Regions from separate parts of the Streptomyces sp. cmx-4-9 genome, predicted to be linked through region 1. Evidence: riboswitches for the same ligand, from Rfam matches in the RefSeq annotation. Region 1 holds a riboswitch; the other holds the start of a gene.
The links. Region 1 has a riboswitch for cobalamin ahead of ACLJTM_RS04290 (ribonucleoside-diphosphate reductase subunit alpha). Riboswitches for the same ligand answer to the same signal wherever they lie in the genome.

Region 1 (10,039 bases):
GATGTCCACCACGCGGTCGAGGAAGGTCACGGCCGTGCGGACGGTCTCGTCCAGGCGCTCCCAGTCGATCCCCCCGGTCTCCGCCAGGACGAAGGCGCCGAGGTTGACCGAGCCGAGGTTGCAGACGGCCGTCTCGCCGTCGTTGGTGACCTCGATGATCTCGGTGCACAGGTTCGAGGAGTGCACGACGGTGCCCGGCTCGGCGGTCTGGTTCGCCGTGCGGTTGGAGGCGTCCTTGAAGGTCATCCAGCCCTGGCCGGTCTGCGCGAGGGTGCGCATCATCCGGCCGTACAGGTCGCGGGCGGGCATGGTCTTGCGGGCCAGGCCGGCCGCCTCGGCCTTGCGGTACGCGGCGTCGAACTCGTCGCCCCACAGGTCCACCAGCTCGGGGACATCGGCCGGGGAGAACAGCGACCAGTCGGCGTCGGCGTTGACGCGGCGCATGAACTCGTCCGGCACCCAGTGCGCCAGGTTCAGGTTGTGCGTGCGGCGCTGGTCCTCACCGGTGTTGTCGCGCAGCTCCAGGAACTCCTCGATGTCCGCGTGCCAGGTCTCCAGGTAGACGGCGGCGGCGCCCTTGCGGCGGCCGCCCTGGTTCACGGCGGCGACGGAGGCGTCGAGGGTCTTCAGGAACGGCACGATGCCGTTGGAGTGGCCGTTGGTGCCGCGGATCAGCGAACCGCGGGCGCGGATGCGGGAGTACGACAGGCCGATGCCGCCGGCGTGCTTGGACAGGCGGGCGACCTGGTGGTAGCGGTCGTAGATCGAGTCCAGCTCGTCCAGCGGGGAGTCCAGCAGGTAGCAGGAGGACATCTGCGGGTGCCGGGTGCCGGAGTTGAAGAGGGTGGGGGAGGACGGCAGGTAGTCGAGGCGGCTCATCAGCCGGTACAGCGAGGCGACTTCCTCGACGGCCTGGACGCTGTGGTCCTCGGCCAGGCCGCAGGCCACCCGCAGCATGAAGAACTGCGGGGTCTCGATCACCTGGCGGGTCAGGGGGTGGCGCAGCAGGTAGCGGCTGTGCAGGGTGCGCAGGCCGAAGAAGCCGAAGCGGTCGTCGGCGCCCTCGGCGAGGGTGTGCTCGACCAGCGCGTCCAGCCGGGCCGCGTGGGTCCGTACGAACTCGGCGGTGCGGTCGGCGATGAGCCCCTCGCGGTGGCCGACCGCGACGGAGGCCGAGAAGGAGGTCGAGCCCTGGCCCGCGGCCTCGTCGCGGACGGCCGTCGTCAGCAGCCGGGCGGCGAGCCGGGAGTAGGCCGGGTCCTCGGAGATGAGGCCGGCGGCGGCCTCGGTGGCGAGGGCGCGCAGTTCGGCCTCGTCGGCGGCGGAGCTGCGGCCGCGCAGGGCGGCGGCGGCGACCCGTCCGGGGTCGGTGTCCGGGAGGTCGGCCGTCAGTGCGGTGAGGGTACGCAGCAGCGTGGCCCCCGGGCCCTCGGTGGTGTCGCCGGAAATGGACGCGGCGCGCGGTGCGGAAGGCGCGATGGTCACGGCGGGAGCTCTCCCTCGCTCGGCCGGCCGTCGGCGGGGCAGCAGGGGGCGCATGCGGGCGTGGCAGGAACGCGTACACCGCATGGCGTCCACCGGCCCAACCGCGAGGCCCGGACGTGTCGGCACCCGGTTCGGTCGAGCCGGGTGCGCTGTCGGCAGGTCCTCGGACTTGCGGGTCCACCCGTGGGTGTACGTCATACCGTTGCGGGACAGTTCCGGATTCGCACCGGATTCCCCTGCGGCGACAGCAGGCATGAGCATACATGTGGGGGCGACCGGTTGCGGTAACCCCCACATGTTGTGTCGGCGTGGCTACAGTTGGAGGAGGTACGTGAGGAGGGTCAGGCCCGGGACGGGCGCCCAGTCCCGCTCGGGAGTCCGCACGAAGCCCAGTCGTCCGTAGAGCCGCCGGGCCCCCGTCATGCCGCTCTGCGTGGACAGGACCAGGCGCGTGACGCCCTCCAGCTCCCGGGCGCGGGCCGTGCAGGCGCGGACCAGTGCCTCGCCCACGCCGCGCCCGCGGGCGGCGCGGGAGACCGCGAGCATCCGGAACTCCGCCTCGCCGGGTCCGGCGATGTCGCACAGCGGGCTGCCCGGTGGGGCGAAGGTCACACCGCCGAGCAGGACGCCGTCGTCGACCGCGACGAGCACCTCCCCGTCGGCGGCCCGGGCCGCGACGTCGCGCAGCACCTCCGCGTAGAAGGCCTCGCCGGGGCCGAGCAGTCCGTCGCCCAGGTAGGCCTGCGCGGTGATCTCGCCCAAGGGTCCGTACTCGGCGGGCAGCGCCGCCCTGATCACGATGTCCATGGCGTCGAGTGTGCAGGACGGCCCCGCGGCCGCCGGGGCGCGGGGGCGCCGGGCACGGCGAAGGGCCCCGCCGGACGGGCGGGGCCCTTCGCTCCCTGCTCAGCAGCAGCGGAAGCCCTCGCGGGGATCGGCCTCGCGGGAGTCCGTACGGGCCCGTTCGAAAGCGCGCCGGGTCAGGACCGGGGCGGCCGGGTCGTGGGAGCGGGCGTGGGCGACGTACCGGTCGTATGCCGCCTCACCCGTGAACTCCTTCAGGTGGGACCAGGCCTTCGCGAGCGCCCCGCGCAGCCGGTTCACGAGGCCACCGGCTCCTTGACGGCGCCGCCGCCCGCGTCCAGCCCGGCCGCGGCGAGTTCCGCGCGCTCCTCGGCGGTCGGGATCAGGCCGGCGGGGGCGACGATCTTCGACTCGGTCCACGGGACCTCGGACAGCTTCACCGACGCCGGGTCGACGGCGGCCTTGTAGCAGGTCCGGGCGGCGTCCAGCAGCACGATGACGATCAGGACGGCGAAGAGCACCGACAGCACGCCGTCGACCGTGGCGTTGGTGACCACGGTGTGCATCTCGCCCATGGTCTTCGCGGGCGGCAGCACCTTGTCGGCGTCGATCCCGGCCTGGTACTTGTCGCGCTGGGCGAAGAAGCCGACCTTCACGTCCGCGGAGAAGATCTTCTGGTAGCTCGCGGTCAGGGTGACCGCCACGTCCCAGGCCAGCGGGACGGCCGTCACCCAGGCCCACTTGAGCCGGCCGGACTTGACCAGCAGCGTGGTGCAGACGGCCAGGGCGACCGCGGCGAGCAGCTGGTTCGCGATGCCGAACAGCGGGAAGAGCTGGTTGATGCCGCCCAGCGGGTCCTTGACGCCCACCCACAGGAAGTAGCCCCAGCCGCCGACGACGACCGCGCTCGCGAGCCACACGCCGGGCTTCCAGCTGACGTCCCGGAAGGACTTGTGCACATTGCCGAGGGTGTCCTGGAGCATGAAGCGTCCGACGCGGGTGCCGGCGTCGACCGTGGTCAGGATGAACAACGCCTCGAACATGATGGCGAAGTGGTACCAGAAGGCCTTCATCCCGGCGCCGCCGATGACGGCCGAGAAGATCTCCGACATCCCGAGGGCGAAGGTGGGGGCGCCGCCGGTACGGGAGAGCAGGCTGGCCTCCTCGACGTCCTTCGCCGCCTGCGCGAGGGCGTCCGGGGAGATGGCGAACCCGAGGTTGGTCACGGCGGCCGAGGCGGTCTCGACCGTGGTGCCGATGACGCCGCCGGGGGAGTTCACGGCGAAGAACAGGCCCGGGTCGATGATGGAGGCCGCGATCATCGCCATGATGGCGACGAAGGACTCGGTGAGCATGGCGCCGTAGCCGATGACCCGTACCTGGGTCTCCTTCTGGATCATCTTCGGGGTGGTGCCCGAGGAGACCAGGGCGTGGAAGCCGGACAGCGCTCCGCAGGCAATGGTGATGAACACGAAGGGGAACATCGATCCGGCGAAGACCGGGCCGTCGCCGCGGGAGGCGAACTCGGTGACGGCGGGCATCTTCAGGGTGGGCATCGCGATGACCACGCCCACCGCGAGCAGGGCGATGGTGCCGACCTTCATGAAGGTGGAGAGGTAGTCGCGCGGGGCGAGCAGCATCCACACCGGCAGGACCGAGGCGATGAAGCCGTACCCGACCATCCAGACGACCAGCGTCTCCTTCTCCAGGGTGAAGGTGTCGGCGAGCGAGGACTCGGCGACCCAGCCGCCTGCGACGATCGCCAGCAGGAGCAGCGCGACGCCGATGACGGAGACCTCGGTGACCCGGCCCGGCCGCAGGACGCGGAGGTAGAAGCCCATGAAGAGGGCGATCGGGATGGTCATGCCGATGGAGAAGACGCCCCACGGAGAGTGGGCCAGCGCGTTGACGATGACCAGGGCCAGCACCGCCAGCAGGATGATCATGATGGCGAACACGGCGACCAGCGCGGCGGCTCCGCCGACGGGGCCGATCTCGTCCCGGGCCATCTGGCCGAGCGAGCGGCCGTCGCGGCGGGTGGAGAAGAACAGCGTGACCATGTCCTGGACGGCGCCGGCGAAGATGACGCCCGCGACGATCCAGATGGTCCCCGGCAGGTAGCCCATCTGAGCGGCGAGCACGGGCCCCACCAGCGGGCCGGCGCCGGCGACGGCGGCGAAGTGGTGGCCGAAGAGCACCCGCCGGTCGGTCGGATGGAAGTCGACACCGTTGTCAAGGCGTTCGGCGGGGGTGGCCCGCGTCTTGTCCACCTTCAGTACGCGGTGCGCGATGAAGCGGGCGTAGAAGCGGTAGCCGATGGCGTACGAGCCCAGCGCGGCGGCGAGCAGCCAGGCGGCCGAGATCTCCTCGCCCCGGGAGAGCGCGAGGACGCCCCAGCCGATGGCGCCGATCAGCCCGACGAGCACCCAGGCGGCGATGGACTTGGCAGAGGGCGAGCCCGGCGTGGTGCCCGGACTCGCCACGTCCCGTTCTGTCCCCGTTGTTTCCGGTTCCGGCATGAGCCTCGTCCCCTCGTCGATCATCTGCGTGAGCGCAGGAATCTACGGGGGGTAGCCCGCTGAACGTAAGACCCCGTCCGTATACCGGTATCCGGACAGGGTCAGACGGCGGGGCGCTTGAGCCGGGCGACGAACTTGTAGCGGTCTCCGCGGTATACCGAACGCACCCATTCGACCGGTTCGCCGTCGGCGTCCAGCGAGTGGCGGGAGAGCATCAGCATCGGCAGCCCCACGTCGGTGCCGAGCAGCCCGGCCTCCCGCGGGGTGGCCAGCGAGGTCTCGATCGTCTCCTCGGCCTCGGCGAGCCGCACGTCGTACACCTCGGCCAGGGCGGTGTAGAGGGAGGTGTACTTGACGAGCGAACGGCGCAGCGCGGGGAAGCGCTTGGCCGACAGGTGCGTGGTCTCGATGGCCATCGGTTCGCCGCTGGCCAGCCGCAGCCGCTCGATGCGCAGCACCCGGCCCCCGGTGGCGATCTTGAGCAGACCGGCCAGGGTGTCGTCGGCCGTCACATAGCCGATGTCCAGGAGCTGGGAGGTGGGTTCCAGTCCCTGGGCCCTCATGTCCTCGGTGTAGGAGGAGAGTTGGAGGGGCTGGGAGACCTTCGGCTTGGCGACGAAGGTGCCCTTGCCCTGGATCCGTTCCAGCCGCCCTTCGACGACGAGTTCCTGGAGCGCCTGGCGGACGGTGGTCCGCGAAGTGTCGAATTCGGCCGCGAGCGTGCGCTCCGGCGGCACGGGCGTGCCGGGGGGCAGGGTCTCGGTCATGTCGAGCAAGTGCCGCTTGAGCCGGTAGTACTTGGGTACGCGTGCCGTGCGGGTGGCTGCCCCGCTTTCCGGCTCCGTGATCGCCCCTTCGGTGGCCATCGCCGCCCGCCTTCCCGACTCCAGTTTCGCTGCCGTCACCGGCTCCTCCGATATGTGCGGTCACATCGTGACACGTGCGGGGGGACAGGCCTTCTCTCTCCCCAGGTGTCGGTCCGATAACGGACCGAGCACCCGATCATTAGACCCTTGACACCCCTAAAGGTCTAGGCCAAGCTCCGGTTACTGGTCTAAACCAATATGGATCAGATCCCGGCCCCACGTGCAGTACTTCGCGTATGTCACCGCGGCGGCCAAGGGAAGTGCAGGCAGGCATCCCTGAGGAGGGTGGCGTGAAGCGCAAGCTCATCGCGGCGGTTGGAGTCGCGGGCATGGTTATCGGCCTCGCGGCATGTGGTGATTCCGGAAGCAAGGGCGGGGACGACAAGGCTTCCGGCGCCAAGGAGCTGACCGTCTGGCTGACGGTCGACGCCCAGAACAACTGGCCGGAGCTGGTGAAGGCGGCCGACGACGCGATTGTCGCCAAGCACCCGGGCCTCACCATCAAGCACGAGTACTACGGCTGGCCGGACAAGAACGCCAAGCTGGACGCCGTGCTCGCCACGGACAAGGCCCCGGACGTTGTCGAAATGGGCAACTCCGAGATGATCGGCTACATGTCGACCGGCGCCTTCGCCGAGGTCGACCCGTCGAAGTTCGAGAACTCCGCCGCATGGCTGGACGCCCTCAAGGAGTCCGTCACCTACGACGGCAAGACCTACGGCGTCCCCTACTACGCCGGTGGCCGTGTCGGCACCTGGCGCAAGGACATCGCCACCGAGGCCGGCGTCACCGCCGCCCCGAAGACCTGGGCCGAGTACACCTCCGCTCTGGACAAGATCCAGGCCGCCAAGGGCGACAAGTTCAGCGCCCTGTACCAGCCCTCGCCGGACTGGTACGCCGCCATGTCCTACGTCTACGACGCCGGCGGCGCCATCGCCAAGAAGGACGGCGACAAGTGGAAGGGCGCCCTGTCCTCCCCCGAGTCGCTGAAGGGGCTGAAGCAGTACAAGGAGCTCCTCGACAAGTACATGCACGCCGACAAGACCAAGGACGAGTCCGACCGTCCGGTCGTCTTCGGCCAGGGCAACTCCGCCGCGATCTTCGCCGCGGCCTGGGAGGGCGCCACGGCCGGCACCCCGGAGAACGACAAGGTCGGCGGGCTGACGGACAAGCTGGAGAACTTCGTCCAGCCCGGCCCCAACGGCAAGAACCTGCCCGTCTTCCTCGGCGGTTCGGACCTGGCGATCCCGTCCAAGTCCAAGGCCAAGGACGTCGCCGCCGAGTGGATCGGCGTCTTCACCGGCGCCCAGGGCCAGAAGGGCCTCATCGGCAAGGGCAACCTGCCGAACAACAAGACGGACCTCGGCCCGCTGAAGTCCGACCCGAAGACCCAGGTCGCCGCCACCGCGGCCGAGTCCTCCTGGTTCGTGCCCACCGCCTCCGGCTGGGGACAGATCGAGAAGGCCAAGCTCCTCCAGACGATGCTCCGTGACATCGGCACCGGGAACAAGTCGGTCGAGGACGCGGCCAAGGCCGCCGACGCCGAGATCGACAAGGTCATCAACACCAAGTGACCTGTCGTCAGCAGGGCCCCGCCGGACCGGCGGGGCCCTGCTGCCCGTCAAGAGAGGGAACCTCGAGGAGCGCGCGATGAGTGCCGCACAGACAACCACCGCCGACCTGCCGCCGGCGAAGCAGAAGACTCCCCCGGGGACCGGTACGGGGAGCCCGGGCAAGCGGGGAAAGCCGGTGCGCAAGGGGCCGGGTGCCACACCCTGGCTGCTGCTCGCGCCGTGCCTGCTGGTCATCGTGCTCGTCATGGGATACCCGCTCTACAGACTGGTGTCCCTCTCCTTCCAGAGCTTCGGCAAGTCCGAGCTGTGGGGCTTCAAGGAAGCCGAGTTCGTCGGCTTCGACAACTTCACCAAGATCCTCGGTGACGGCGAGTTCTGGGCCGTCGTCCTGCGCACGGTGGTGTTCGCGGTCGGCGCGGTCGTCCTGACGATGGTCATCGGCATGCTGGTCGCACTGCTGCTGCAGAAGGTCTCCGGCTGGGTCAAGGCGCTCATCAGCATTGCCCTCGTGGCGAGCTGGGGCATGCCCATCATCGTCGCCACCGCCGTCTTCAAGTGGCTCTTCGACGCCGACTACGGCGTCCTCAACTACCTGATGAGCCGGCTCCCGGGCGTCGACATGATCGGCCACAACTGGTTCACCAGCGGACCCCAGGGCCTTGCGGTGATCATGCTCCTGGTGGTCTGGGGCGCAGTGCCCTTCGTCGTCATCACCCTCAGCGCGGGCCTCACGCAGGTCCCCAAGGAGCTGGAGGAGGCCGCCCGCCTCGACGGCGCCGGCGCCTGGGGCGTCTTCCGGCACGTCACCCTCCCCATCCTGAAGCCGATCCTCGTCATGCTGACGACCCTCTCGGTCATCTGGGACATGGGCGTCTTCCCGCAGGTCTTCGTGATGCGCAACGGCAATCCGGAGGCCGAGTTCCAGCTGCTGACCACCTACTCGTACCAGCAGGCCTTCGTGGTCAACGACTACTCGGGCGGCTCCGCCATCGCCCTGGTGACCGTGCTGCTGCTGCTCGGAGTGGTCGCCGTCTACATGCGCCAGATGCTCAAGATCGGAGAGGTGGAATGACCGCCACCACCACGGCCGCCGCGACCCCGCCCGCCGCCCGCCTGAAGCAGCGCAAGAAGTCCAGACTCGGCTGGAACCTCCTCGGCCTCCTGGTGTTCGTCACCGCGGGCTTCCCGGTCTACTGGATGCTGAACACGGCGTTCAAACCGGCCAAGGACGCGATCGACCCCAGCCCGCAGTTCTTCCCGCACACCTTCACGCTGGACAACTTCCGGCGCGCGCTGGAGATCTCGGACTTCTGGGGCCCGGTCGGCCGCAGCCTGGTCGTCTCCCTCGTCGTCGTCACGATCGGCATCGTCGTCGGCATGCTGGCCGCGCTGGCCATCTCCCGCTTCGCCTTCCGCGGCCGCAAGATCGTGATCGTCGGCATCCTCGCGGTCCAGATGATCCCGCTCGTCGCCATGATCATCCCGGTCTTCCTGCTCCTGAACGACCTGGGCCAGTACGACAAGCTCACCGGCCTGATCATCACGTACCTGACGTTCATCCTGCCGTTCACCGTGTGGACGCTGCGCGGCTTCATCGTCAACATCCCCAAGGAGCTCGAAGAGGCGGCCATGGTCGACGGCTGCACGCCGACCGGCGCCTTCCTGCGCGTGGTCTTCCCGCTCCTGGCCCCGGGCATGGTCGCCACCTCCGTCTACGGGTTCATCCAGGCGTGGAACGAGTACCTGTACGCCCTGATGCTGATGAGCCAGCAGAACCAGACGGCCACCGTCTGGCTCGGCAACTTCACCACCAAGAACGGCACGGAGTTCGCCCCCATGATGGCGGGCTCCACCATGATGGCCGTTCCCATCGTGGTCCTCTTCCTGATCGTCCAGCGCAAGATGGCCGCGGGCCTCACCGCCGGCGCCGTGAAGGGATGACGCCGTCATGACTGTCCTCGCGCACCGCACCGACACCGTGACCCGTGACGCGCTCGCCGTGCTCCAGCCCGGCTTCGAGGGCACCACCGCCCCCGCCTGGGTGCTCCGCCTGGTCGGCGAGGGCCTCACCTCCGTCGGCCTCTTCGGCCGCAACATCGCCTCGGCCGAGCAGCTCGCCGCGCTGACCGCTCAGCTGCGCGCCGAGCGGGACGACGTCCTCGTCGCCATCGACGAGGAGGGCGGCGACGTCACCCGCCTGGAGGTCCGGGACGGCTCGTCCTTCCCCGGCAACCTGGCGCTCGGCGCCGTGGACGACACCGCCCTGACCCGCGAGGTCGCCCGCGAGCTGGGCCGCCGGCTCGCCGAGTGCGGGGTCAACCTCAACTGGGCCCCTTCCGCGGACGTCAACTCCAACCCCGACAACCCGGTCATCGGCGTACGGTCCTTCGGCGCCGACACGACCCTGGCCGCCCGGCACACCGCCGCGTACGTCGAGGGCCTCCAGGCGGCCGGCGTCGCCGCGTGCACCAAGCACTTCCCGGGCCACGGCGACACCAACGTCGACTCCCACCACGCGATGCCCCGCATCGACGCGGACCTGGACGTCCTCCAGTCCCGCGAGCTGGTCCCGTTCCGGGCGGCCGTCGAGGCCGGCACCAAGGCCGTGATGAGCGCGCACATCCTGGTGCCCGCCCTCGACCCGACCCGCCCGGCCACGCTCAGCCCGCAGATCCTGACCGGTCTGCTGCGCAAGGAGCTGGGCTACGAGGGCCTGATCGTCACCGACGGCATGGAGATGAACGCCATCGCCGGGACCTACGGGATCGAGCGCGGCTCGGTGCTGGCCATC
Region 2 (10,039 bases), 230 kb from region 1:
CAGTTGAGCGCCGAGTCGGCGAACGGCTCGCGCGCCGTCATGAAGGCCACGTCCAGCCCCGACATCAGCCGGCGCCGGTCCTCGTAGGGGACCCCGAGGATCCGGCAGTGCAGCGCCGCCGAGAACGGGTCGGCGAACCCCGCCCGCAGGTCCGCCGGAGCGCCCTCGGCGAGGATCTGGTCGACGAGCTCGCCGGCCGTGGCGCGCAACCAGTCCTGCAGCCCCTTCTGGCGCGGGTTGAGGGCCTTCATCACCGCGGTGCGCAGGCCGGCGCTGTTGATGTTGCCCATGTTGTTGACGACCTCGGGCGGGATCGTCAGCGCGTACTGCCGGGGGACCCCGGCGTTCGCCGTGTCCTTGAGGCTGAACCGGTCGTCCTCCAGCACCTGTCGGGCCAGCGCGTAGCTGCTCACCAGCCAGGCCGGGTCCCCGGTGAGGGTGCGGACCCTGGCGACCGGGGCCTGTTCGCGCAGCCGGGTGCACTCCTGCGGGAGCACGTCACCGCGCCGCGAGAGCGGGAAGTCGAGGAGCGGCTGCTCCGCGGTCTCCCGGCCCTCAAGCTGCTCGACGCTCATCGGTGATCCTTTCGGTCGGTACGTGGTCCACGTCGCCGGGGCGGCTCGGCCCCTCGGGCGCCGCATGGTCGGGCATCTCGCGCACGGGGGCGGCGGCCTCGGGGCGTACGACGGCGTACGCCTGGTTCCTGGTCGCGCGCAGGCCTCCGCCGCGGGCGAAGAGGACGTCGGTCAGCGGCATCCTGACGTGGTAGGCCGCCACCGAGGACGGCACGTCGAGAATGCTCGGGGTATCGACGAAGAACGGGAGCTCGGCTGCCATGTAGTCGAAACACACCTGCAACTGCGCAGCCGTGATCGATTCACCTTCCGGCAACTTCGACCCGACAAAGTGGAGGGCCATTTTCTCGCAGCCCTTACGGAATTCCGCGTCGGTCTCCAGGAAATGCAGCACCCGCCGGTGCAGCAGTTGGTACACGGGATTGCCCTGGAATTCGGACAGTGCCCTGACGCGAATCTCGGCGTGTGGGGCCCCTGATTCCTCCACACCCTTGAGAATCCTTCGCCGGACCGCCTTGATCTCTTTCGCGGCACGCTTCTCCGCGTGCTCCCGGGTGTAGCCGAAGGCGGCGAACATCCGGTCCACGTGGAGGTCTGCGTACACGAAGTCGACCTGCGCGAAGCGGGTCGTGGCCCACCGGGCGAGACCGGTGATGCGCTCGGAGCTGAAGTAGCTGTTCCCGGGACTCACTCCGATGAGCACATGGTCGCCGTCTTCCCAGATATGGCGGCAGGTGCGGGTGAAGGGCAGAACTTCGAATGATGCGTCGGCTGTGATCGTCACCTGTGTGATCGCCCTCATTGCCGCTTGTCCCTGGGAGCCCTGCGCTCCTGGTGTGGCGGCAATGCCGTTACGTTATGCCGTGATCCCGGAGCGTGACAAGTCCGGGCCGGATTTGTTGGCTGGAATTATCGCTTCCGCGTTACGGAAGGGTAAGTGAATTTCTATCTGCCGCTCGAACGGGACCCGCGCAGGGGGTGCCCCGCGCGGGCCGCTACCCTGAGCCGGTCAACAAGCACCAAGAAGGGGTGGACCCAGTGGCGGACATCGAGAGCGCGCGGGCGACGTTCAGCAAGTTCGACGTGAACGGTGACGGCTTCATCACGGCCGACGAGTACAGCGCGGCCATGAAGGCGATGGGCGACGCGTACGTCACCGGTTCGGTCGCGGACGCCGTGGTCGCCGCCAAGGACACGAACAGCGACGGCCTGTTGAGCTTCGACGAGTTCTGGGCCTCCCTGAACAAGTAGGGCCGCTCCGGCCCCGTACGCGCCTCCGTCCCCCTGCCCGGGGCGGGGGCGCGTCAGGCTGCCCGGGGGCCGTCCGGGGGCGTCAGGTCCTCGACCTCCGCGAGGGCCTCCTCCAGCCAGCTCAGCCAGAACGTCTCCAGGGCGATCCCGCCGTGCAGGACGAGCCGGCGCAGCCGGTCCTGCCCGGCGTCGCGCTCCGGCGGGAAGTCCTTGGCCTCGATGGCCTCGTACTTCGCCAGCTGCTCCCGGTGCAGCCCCAGATGGCGCCGCAGCTCGGGAGCGAGCCGCTGCGGCCCGACCACCGCCGCCGCGCGGATCCGCAGCAGCAGCGCATCGCGCAGCGGTTTGGGGTCCTGGCTCTCATCGACCCACCGGGCCAGCTCCGCGCTGCCGTCCGGCAGCACCTCGTACTCCTTCTTCTGCCCCCGTACGGGCACCTCGCTGGGCAGCGCCCGGATCAGCCCGGCCTCCTCCAGCCTCCCCAGCTCGCGGTAGATCTGCTGGTGCGTGGAGGACCAGAAGTACCCGATCGACTTGTCGAACCGCCGGGTCAGCTCCAGCCCCGACGAGGGCTTCTCCAGGAGGGCGGTGAGGATGGCGTGCGGGAGCGACATGCGGCCATCCTAGGGAGTGTCCGGCAGGCTCCTTCCGTCCCGTCCCCGCGCCCAGCCGGCCAGGGCCTCCGGGGCGCGCGGGCCGGGGGCGTCCGGGCCGAGGAGGCCGTGGGCGCGCAGCAGCGCGGTGACCGCCGGCGACCAGGCCTGGCGCAGGCCCGCGGAGAGCAGCAGCTCCGGGTCCGACAGGAGCTCCAGGGCCGGCCCGACGCGGATGCCCGAGGGGGTCAGGACGGCGGCGTCGTCGGCCCAGCGCACCGCCAGGTCCACGTCGTGGGTGGCCATCACCACCGTGGTGCCCTCGGCCCGCAGCCGCGCCAGGACGTCCAGCAGCCGTTCCTGCCCGTCCGGGTCCAGCCCGGCCGTCGGCTCGTCCAGGATCAGCACCCGCGGGGCCATCGCCACGGCCCCCGCGATCGCCGCGCGCTTGCGCTGGCCGTACGAGAGCAGGTGCGTCGGGCGGTCCCGCAGCGCGGTGATGTCCAGCGCGGCCAGCGCGGCGTCGACCCGCGCGCGGACCTCCGCGGCGGGCAGCCCCAGATTCATCGGGCCGAAGGACACGTCCTGCTCGACCGAGGCCGCGAACAGCTGGTCGTCCGGGTCCTGCACCACCAGCTGCACCCCGGTCCGCAGCCGGGTCAGCCCCGCGCGGTCGTGGGTGACGGCCGCGCCGTCGAGCCGCAGCTCGCCCCGGCCCGGCCGCAGGCCCCCGCTGAGCAGCCGCATCAGGGTGGTCTTGCCGCTGCCGTTGCGGCCCAGCAGGACCAGCGCGCGGCCCTGTGTGACGGCGAAGTCCACACCGGTCAGCACGGCCGGCCCGTCCTCGTAGGCGTAGCCCGCCCCGACGAGTTCCACCAGGCGGGTCACAGATACAGCTCCTTCACGGCGAGGGTCGTGCCGACCAGGACGGTCAGCAGGGCGGCGGTGGCCGTCAGGAACCGCCAGGACACGGTGGCCTCCGGGACCAGGACCCGCAGGGCGCCGTCGTAGCCGCGCCCCGCGAGCCCCTCCTGGAGCCGCCCCGCACGGTCGAATGCCCGCACGAAGGAGGTCGCGGCCAGCCCCGCCAGGGAGCGCCACACCGCCGCGCGGCTCCGCTGCCCGAGGCGGGCCGCCTGCGCACGGCGGACCTGCGCCATCGAGTCCAGCAGCAGGAAGCCGATCCGGTACATCACCAGGGCCACGTCCACCACGGGAGCCGGCACCCCGGCGCGCACCAGCCGCGGGAGCACGTCCGAGACCGGGGTGGTGAAGGCGAACAGCAGCACCCCGAGGGAGGCCGCCGAGGTGCGCAGCAGCAGTTCCCCGGCGTGCCGGGGGCCGTCGGGGGCCGGCGCCAGGAACCCGTCCGGCCCCCCCACCGAGACCAGCAGCGGCAGCGCCCCGGTGACGCAGAAGCCCAGCGGGACCCGGAAGGCCCGCCACAGCTGCCGCCGCGACACCCCCGCGGGTCCGAGCAGGACCGCCAGGGTCGCGGCGGCGACCAGCGGCCCGCCCGGCCACGGCGGCAGTCCCACCGCCGTGACCGTCAGCCCCACTCCCAGCAGGGCCTTCTCCAAGGGGTGGCGGTACCGCCAGCGGCTGCTGTGCGCCGCCACGTCGATCGGCAGCACCGCCTACGACTCCGCGGTGGCGGACGCGGCGGCCGCTCCCTGGCGGCGCCCCCTGCGGACGCCGAAGTAGTACGCGAGCACGCCCGCGCCGAGCGCCGCCTGGAGGGCGAACAGCGCCGACTCGACCTCGCCGGACGGGGGTTCGTACAGCGGGGAGAACCACGGCTCGTAGTCCGGCCGCAGTTCGGTGATGGCTGCCTCCGCCTGCGCGTCGGCGCCCGTGAACGGCTCCTCCTTGCCCTCGCCGAGTCCCAGCGCGAGGGGCAGGACGGCCAGCGCCGCCACCAGGAGCAGCAGCAGGGTGTTGATCTTCGCGTTCCTGGTCATCGGGCCACCGCCTCCTGCTGCGCGTCCTTCGGGTCGCCGGAGGCCTTCGGTCCGGTGAGCTTCGCGACGCCGAGCCGCACCAGGTCCGACTTGCTGGACTGCATCAGCAGCCGCATCACGAGGACCGTCAGCAGGCCCTCGCTGACCGCGAGCGGGATCTGCGTCACCGCGAAGATGCCGGCGAACTTCTCCAGCGAGCCGATGAAGCCGCTGCCCGCGTCCGGGAAGGCCAGCGCCAGCTGGACGGAGGTCACGCAGTAGGTGACCAGGTCGGCGAAGAAGGCGCCGAGGAAGACGCTCGCCATCAGCGGCAGGCCCAACCTCCGCATCAGCCGGTAGACGCCGTACCCCGCCCAGGGACCGGCGACCGCCATCGAGAAGACGTTGGCCCCGAGGGTGGTGAGGCCGCCGTGCGCCAGCAGCAGCGCCTGGAACAGCAGGGTGATCGTGCCGAGCACCGCCATGATCGGCGGCCGGAACAGGATGGCCCCGAGCCCGGTGCCGGTGGGGTGCGAACAACTGCCCGTGACGGAGGGGATCTTCAGGGCGGACAGGACGAAGGTGAATGCTCCGGCCGCACCCAGGAGCAGGGTGCTCTCCGGGTTGGCCTTCACCTCGCGGGTGAGGGCGCGCACACCGTGCGCGACGAAGGGAGCGGACGCGGCGCCCCAGGCGACCGCGTGCAACGGGGGCAAAAACCCCTCGGCTATATGCATGAGTGGGGAGACCTCTCCAGCACCTCGTGGATGGACAACGCGCCCCGGCCGGTCTCCTGGCTCACGGGTGCTGATGCCCGGGTCTCCGCCTTCCCGGGGCCGGGCGGTCTCCCGCACGGGCCCAGTGGCTTCCCGTAGGAGTGGAGCCGGACTTCCCGATCACAGTGGCGAGGGCCGCACCGGTTTTCCACCGGTTTCCCGAACACCAAGGCCCGCTGACCTTAGTCGGCCATCCCGACCCGCACCAACCCCGCCCCGTACCGGACCCCCCGTGCCGTGCTCGCCGAGCGGCTCTGCGCCGGCTCCTTTCCCGCGGAACGCGCAGCGTCGGCGCCCCTGCCCCGAGCGCCGCCGACGGCTCTCCCGCGGCACGGACGGGCGGGGGCGCCCGGGGCGGAGACCGCCCCGGGCACCCGCCTCAGCACACGTTGGGGTGCGCGATGTCCAGCACCAGGCGCTCGGGCGCGTGCAGGACGGTGGTGGAGTGGACGGGCGGGGTGTCGAAGGCGGCGCCGAAGGTCACGTGCCCCTCGTAGTCGCCGGTCAGGGCGATGCCCTTGAGCTTGCTCAGGTAGATCTTCTGCAGGCGCGGGCCCTGGTAGACGTTCCGTCCCGCGTCGTCGTGTCCGGCGGCGGGGCTGAGGCCCACCTCCAGGAAGAACTTCCCGGCGAGCGGGACGGGTTTGCCGGACCCGTCGTAGACCAGCTGGGAAACGGGCGTGACGGTGACCTGGGGGACGTACCCCTGCAGGTCGATGACGAGCCGGTCGTACGTGCAGTGCCCGCCCCAGCGGGCGTTCACGACGAGCGGGGTCTGGGTGGCCCGGGTGGCGGTGGCCGTCGCGGCGGCGGCCGAGGCCGGGGCCGCGAACGCGACCCCGGCGGTGAGCAGGGTGCCCGCGGCCAGTGCCGTGAGCTGTCGACGGTGCAGACGAGAACGCAGGCGGTTCATGGCGTCCCCCGATTCTCCAGAGACGGGGCGGTGCTGTCCCTGTGGAAGACACCGGACGGCCGCCGTTGGTTGCACGGCGGAACCGGCGAACCGCCGGGTGCGCAACCGGCGTTCCTGGCAGGCTGGTTGCCCGATGCCCGACAACGGCCCCGTGGGACTGGAGAGAACCGGATGCGATCACACCGATTCCCCTGCCGTGCACTGGTCGCCGCAGCCCTCGTCCTGGCGGCCACCGCCTGCGGAGGCGACGGCGGCGGCGAGGTCTCGCAGGAGGGCAAGGGCGGCTACGCCTGGAAGGCCACCGACGAGATCTGCAACGCCCTGCCGTACGGGGAGCTCGCCGACCCGCTGGGGGCCCGGGAGGAGGCCGCGGACCGGACCAAGAGGTCGGGCGGGGGAGCGCCGGGCGTCGGGTGCGTCCAGCCCCTCGTGGAATCCGGCCCGGCGGCGTACGGGAACGTGAAGGTCGAGCTGGACCTCGCCTACGCGGAGAGCGTGGACTTCGCCGCCGAGGTCTTCGCCACGGCGCGCGACAAGCCCGGCAGCGACCGGCCGGACGGGGGCTTCACCGAGGTGGAGGGCGTCGGCAAGGAGGCCTACCGGGTCCTCTACAACGGCCCGACCGAACGGCGCCAGGTCCGGGACCTGCACGTGCGGGACAGCAACCTGATGCTCGGCATCACCGTGACGGCCGAGGCCCGCACGACCCCGACCCCCGAGAGCCTGGCGGCCCTCGACACCTCGGTGGACGACTTCGCCCGCGGGGTCCTGAAGGCCCTGCGCAGGTAGCCGCGCGCGGCCGGCCCCGGGGAAGCGGCGGGGCCCGGCGCGGATGCGCCGGGCCCCTTCCTCACGGGGTGCGGGTCAGCACTCGATGACGTTGACCGCGAGGCCGCCGCGGGCCGTCTCCTTGTACTTCACCTTCATGTCCGCGCCGGTCTCCTTCATGGTCTTGATGACCTTGTCCAGGGAGACCTTGTGGGTGCCGTCGCCGCGCATCGCCATCTTCGCCGCGGTGACGGCCTTGACCGCCGCCATGCCGTTGCGCTCGATGCACGGGATCTGCACCAGGCCGCCGACCGGGTCGCAGGTGAGGCCCAGGTTGTGCTCCATGCCGATCTCGGCCGCGTTCTCCACCTGCTCGGGGGTGCCGCCGAGGACCTCGGCGAGGGCGCCCGCCGCCATGGAGCAGGCCGAGCCCACCTCGCCCTGGCAGCCGACCTCGGCGCCGGAGATGGAGGCGTTCTCCTTGAAGAGCATGCCGATCGCCCCGGCCGCGAGGAGGAAGCGCACCACGCCGTCCTCGTCCGCACCCGGCACGAAGTTCGTGTAGTAGTGCAGGACCGCCGGCAGGACGCCCGCCGCGCCGTTCGTCGGGGCGGTCACCACGCGCCCGCCCGCCGCGTTCTCCTCGTTGACCGCCATCGCGTAGATGGTCGTCCACTCGCTGCGGTGCATCATCGGATCGCCCTCGGTGCGCAGCTGGCGCGCCGTGGACGCGGCCCGGCGGCGTACGCGCAGGCCGCCGGGGAGGATGCCCTCGCGGGACATGCCGCGCGCGACGCAGGCCTGCATCACGCGCCAGATCTCCAGGAGGCCCTGGCGGATCTCGTCCTCGGTGCGCCAGGCCTTCTCGTTCTCCAGCATCAGCGAGGAGATCGACAGGCCGGTCTCCTTCGCGAGGCGCAGCATCTCGTCACCGCTGCGGAAGGGGTACTTCAGCACCGTGTCGTCGAGCTTGATCCGGTCTTCGCCGACCGCGTCCTCGTCGACGACGAAACCGCCGCCGACCGAGTAGTAGGTCTTCTCCAGCAGCGGGGCGCCGGCGGCGTCGTAGGCGAAGAGGGTCATGCCGTTCGCGTGGTAGGGCAGCGACCGCCGGCGGTGCAGGATCAGCTGGTTCGGTTCGTCGAAGGCGATCTCGTGGCCATCGCCTATCTCCGTGCCCAGCAGGCGCAGCCGGCCGCTCGTGCGAATCCGCTCGACCTCGTCGTCGGCGCCCTCCACGTCCACGGTCCGCGGGGAGTGGCCCTCCAGGCCGAGCAGCACCGCCTTGGGAGTGCCGTGGCCGTGGCCGGTGGCGCCGAGCGAGCCGTACAGCTCCGCGCGGACGGACTCGGTCTGGGCGAGGAGGCCGTCCTTCTTGAGCCGGGTCACGAACATGCGGGCCGCCCGCATCGGACCGACCGTGTGGGAGGAGGAGGGACCGATGCCGATGGAGAAGAGATCGAAGACCGAGATGGCCACGGTGGCGGACTCCCTTGTCTGCTCGTGGGGTGGGAGGGGGCAGGAGCGGTGGATTGTTCGGATTTTGTCCGACAGACGAGCTTAACGCGGTGAGGTGAACGGCTCCCCGGCCGGACGGCGGCGCCGCGGCGTACCGGACGGGTCGGACCGGTGCCGGGGCACCGAGCGGTCCCCGCCGGCGGGGCCGGGCCCGCTCCGCCGGCCCGCCCCGCCCGCCCTGCCCGCACGGCCCGGAAGCAGGGGCGGGGAGCCCGCGCGGCCGGCAGGGCCAGGGGATTGCGGGGGCGGGTGACGGCTTCTCCGTCCGGAGCCCCTGTGCCGTTCTCTGCCCGGCTCGTGGCCACGGGGCGCACCCGCCCGGGGCTGCGGTCATGCGAAGGGCCCGGCCTGTGCACAAGCAAGGCCGGGCCCCACCGCGCCGGCTAGAGCGTCGGGTACAGCGGGAACTTCGCGGCGAGCGCGGAGACGCGCGCCTTGAGGTCCTCGGCGTCGTACGCGGGCTTCAGCGCAGCCGCGATGATCTCCGCGACCTCGGTGAAGTCCTCGGCACCGAAACCGCGGGTGGCGAGCGCCGGGGTGCCGATCCGCAGGCCCGAGGTGACCATCGGCGGCCGCGGGTCGTTCGGGATGGCGTTGCGGTTGACCGTGATGCCGATCTCGTGGAGCCGGTCCTCGGCCTGCTGGCCGTCGAGCTCGGAGTTGCGCAGGTCGACCAGGACCAGGTGGACGTCCGTGCCGCCGGACAGGACGGAGACGCCCACCTCGGTGACGTCGGGCTGCACCAGGCGCTCGGCGATGATCTTCGCGCCCTCCAGGGTGCGCACCTGGCGCTCCTTGAAGTCCTCCGAGGCCGCGACCTTGAAGGAGACGGCCTTGGCCGCGATCACGTGCTCCAGCGGGCCCCCTTGCTGACCGGGGAAGACCGCGGAGTTGATCTTCTTGGCCAGCTCCTGCGTCGACAGGATCACGCCGCCGCGCGGACCGCCGAGGGTCTTGTGCGTGGTGGTGGTGACGACGTGGGCGTGCGGCACCGGGTTCGGGTGCAGGCCCGCGGCGACCAGGCCGGCGAAGTGCGCCATGTCGACCATCAGGTACGCGCCGACCTCGTCCGCGATACGGCGGAAGGCGGCGAAGTCCAGCTGGCGCGGGTAGGCGGACCAGCCCGCGACGATCAGCTGGGGCTTGGACTCCTTGGCGAGGCGCTCGACCTCGGCCATGTCGACCTGGCCGGTCTCGTCGACGTGGTACGGGACCACGTTGTAGAGCTTGCCGGAGAAGTTGATCTTCATGCCGTGGGTCAGGTGACCGCCGTGGGCCAGGTTCAGACCCATGATCGTGTCGCCCGGCTTGAGCAGCGCGAACATCGCGGCGGCGTTCGCCTGCGCACCCGAGTGCGGCTGGACGTTCGCGGCCTCGGCGCCGAACAGCGCCTTGATGCGGTCGATCGCGATCTGCTCGACCACGTCGACGTGCTCGCAGCCGCCGTAGTAGCGGCGGCCGGGGTAGCCCTCGGCGTACTTGTTGGTCAGCACCGAGCCCTGGGCCTCCATGACGGCGACCGGAGCGAAGTTCTCCGACGCGATCATTTCCAGGGTGGACTGCTGGCGCACGAGCTCCGCGTCGACGGCGGCGGCGACGTCCGGGTCGAGCTCGTGGAGAGGGGTGTTCAGTACAGACATCAGGGTCCCCTGGGGTCAGTTACCGGCGGTGAGTGCGGCGTACTCCTCGGCGGAGAGCGCGTCCT

Region 2: another riboswitch for cobalamin. It lies ahead of ACLJTM_RS03280 (energy-coupling factor ABC transporter permease); the one in region 1 lies ahead of ACLJTM_RS04290 (ribonucleoside-diphosphate reductase subunit alpha).

What each region holds. Positions count from the first base shown of each region.
Region 1 covers NZ_JAEBEE010000001.1:908,932-918,970, reverse strand. The annotation lists gene ACLJTM_RS04290 (ribonucleoside-diphosphate reductase subunit alpha) at 1-1,485, opposite strand, end outside; cobalamin riboswitch at 1,622-1,780, opposite strand; gene ACLJTM_RS04285 (GNAT family N-acetyltransferase) at 1,798-2,292, opposite strand; gene ACLJTM_RS04280 (CstA-like transporter-associated (seleno)protein) at 2,392-2,589, opposite strand; gene ACLJTM_RS04275 (carbon starvation CstA family protein) at 2,586-4,808, opposite strand; gene ACLJTM_RS04270 (GntR family transcriptional regulator) at 4,910-5,674, opposite strand; gene ACLJTM_RS04265 (extracellular solute-binding protein) at 5,965-7,248, shown strand; gene ACLJTM_RS04260 (carbohydrate ABC transporter permease) at 7,325-8,320, shown strand; gene ACLJTM_RS04255 (carbohydrate ABC transporter permease) at 8,317-9,189, shown strand; partial or broken gene ACLJTM_RS04250 (glycoside hydrolase family 3 protein) at 9,197-10,039, shown strand, end outside.
Region 2 covers NZ_JAEBEE010000001.1:682,501-692,539, reverse strand. The annotation lists gene ACLJTM_RS03315 (cytochrome P450) at 1-575, opposite strand, end outside; gene ACLJTM_RS03310 (tRNA-dependent cyclodipeptide synthase) at 556-1,359, opposite strand; gene ACLJTM_RS03305 (EF-hand domain-containing protein) at 1,614-1,826, shown strand; gene ACLJTM_RS03300 (PadR family transcriptional regulator) at 1,880-2,440, opposite strand; gene ACLJTM_RS03295 (energy-coupling factor ABC transporter ATP-binding protein) at 2,450-3,307, opposite strand; gene cbiQ (cobalt ECF transporter T component CbiQ) at 3,304-4,053, opposite strand; gene ACLJTM_RS03285 (energy-coupling factor ABC transporter substrate-binding protein) at 4,057-4,380, opposite strand; gene ACLJTM_RS03280 (energy-coupling factor ABC transporter permease) at 4,377-5,096, opposite strand; cobalamin riboswitch at 5,125-5,321, opposite strand; gene ACLJTM_RS03275 (hypothetical protein) at 5,515-6,048, opposite strand; gene ACLJTM_RS03270 (hypothetical protein) at 6,220-6,837, shown strand; gene ACLJTM_RS03265 (L-serine ammonia-lyase) at 6,913-8,295, opposite strand; gene glyA (serine hydroxymethyltransferase) at 8,718-9,974, opposite strand; gene gcvH (glycine cleavage system protein GcvH) at 9,990-10,039, opposite strand, start outside.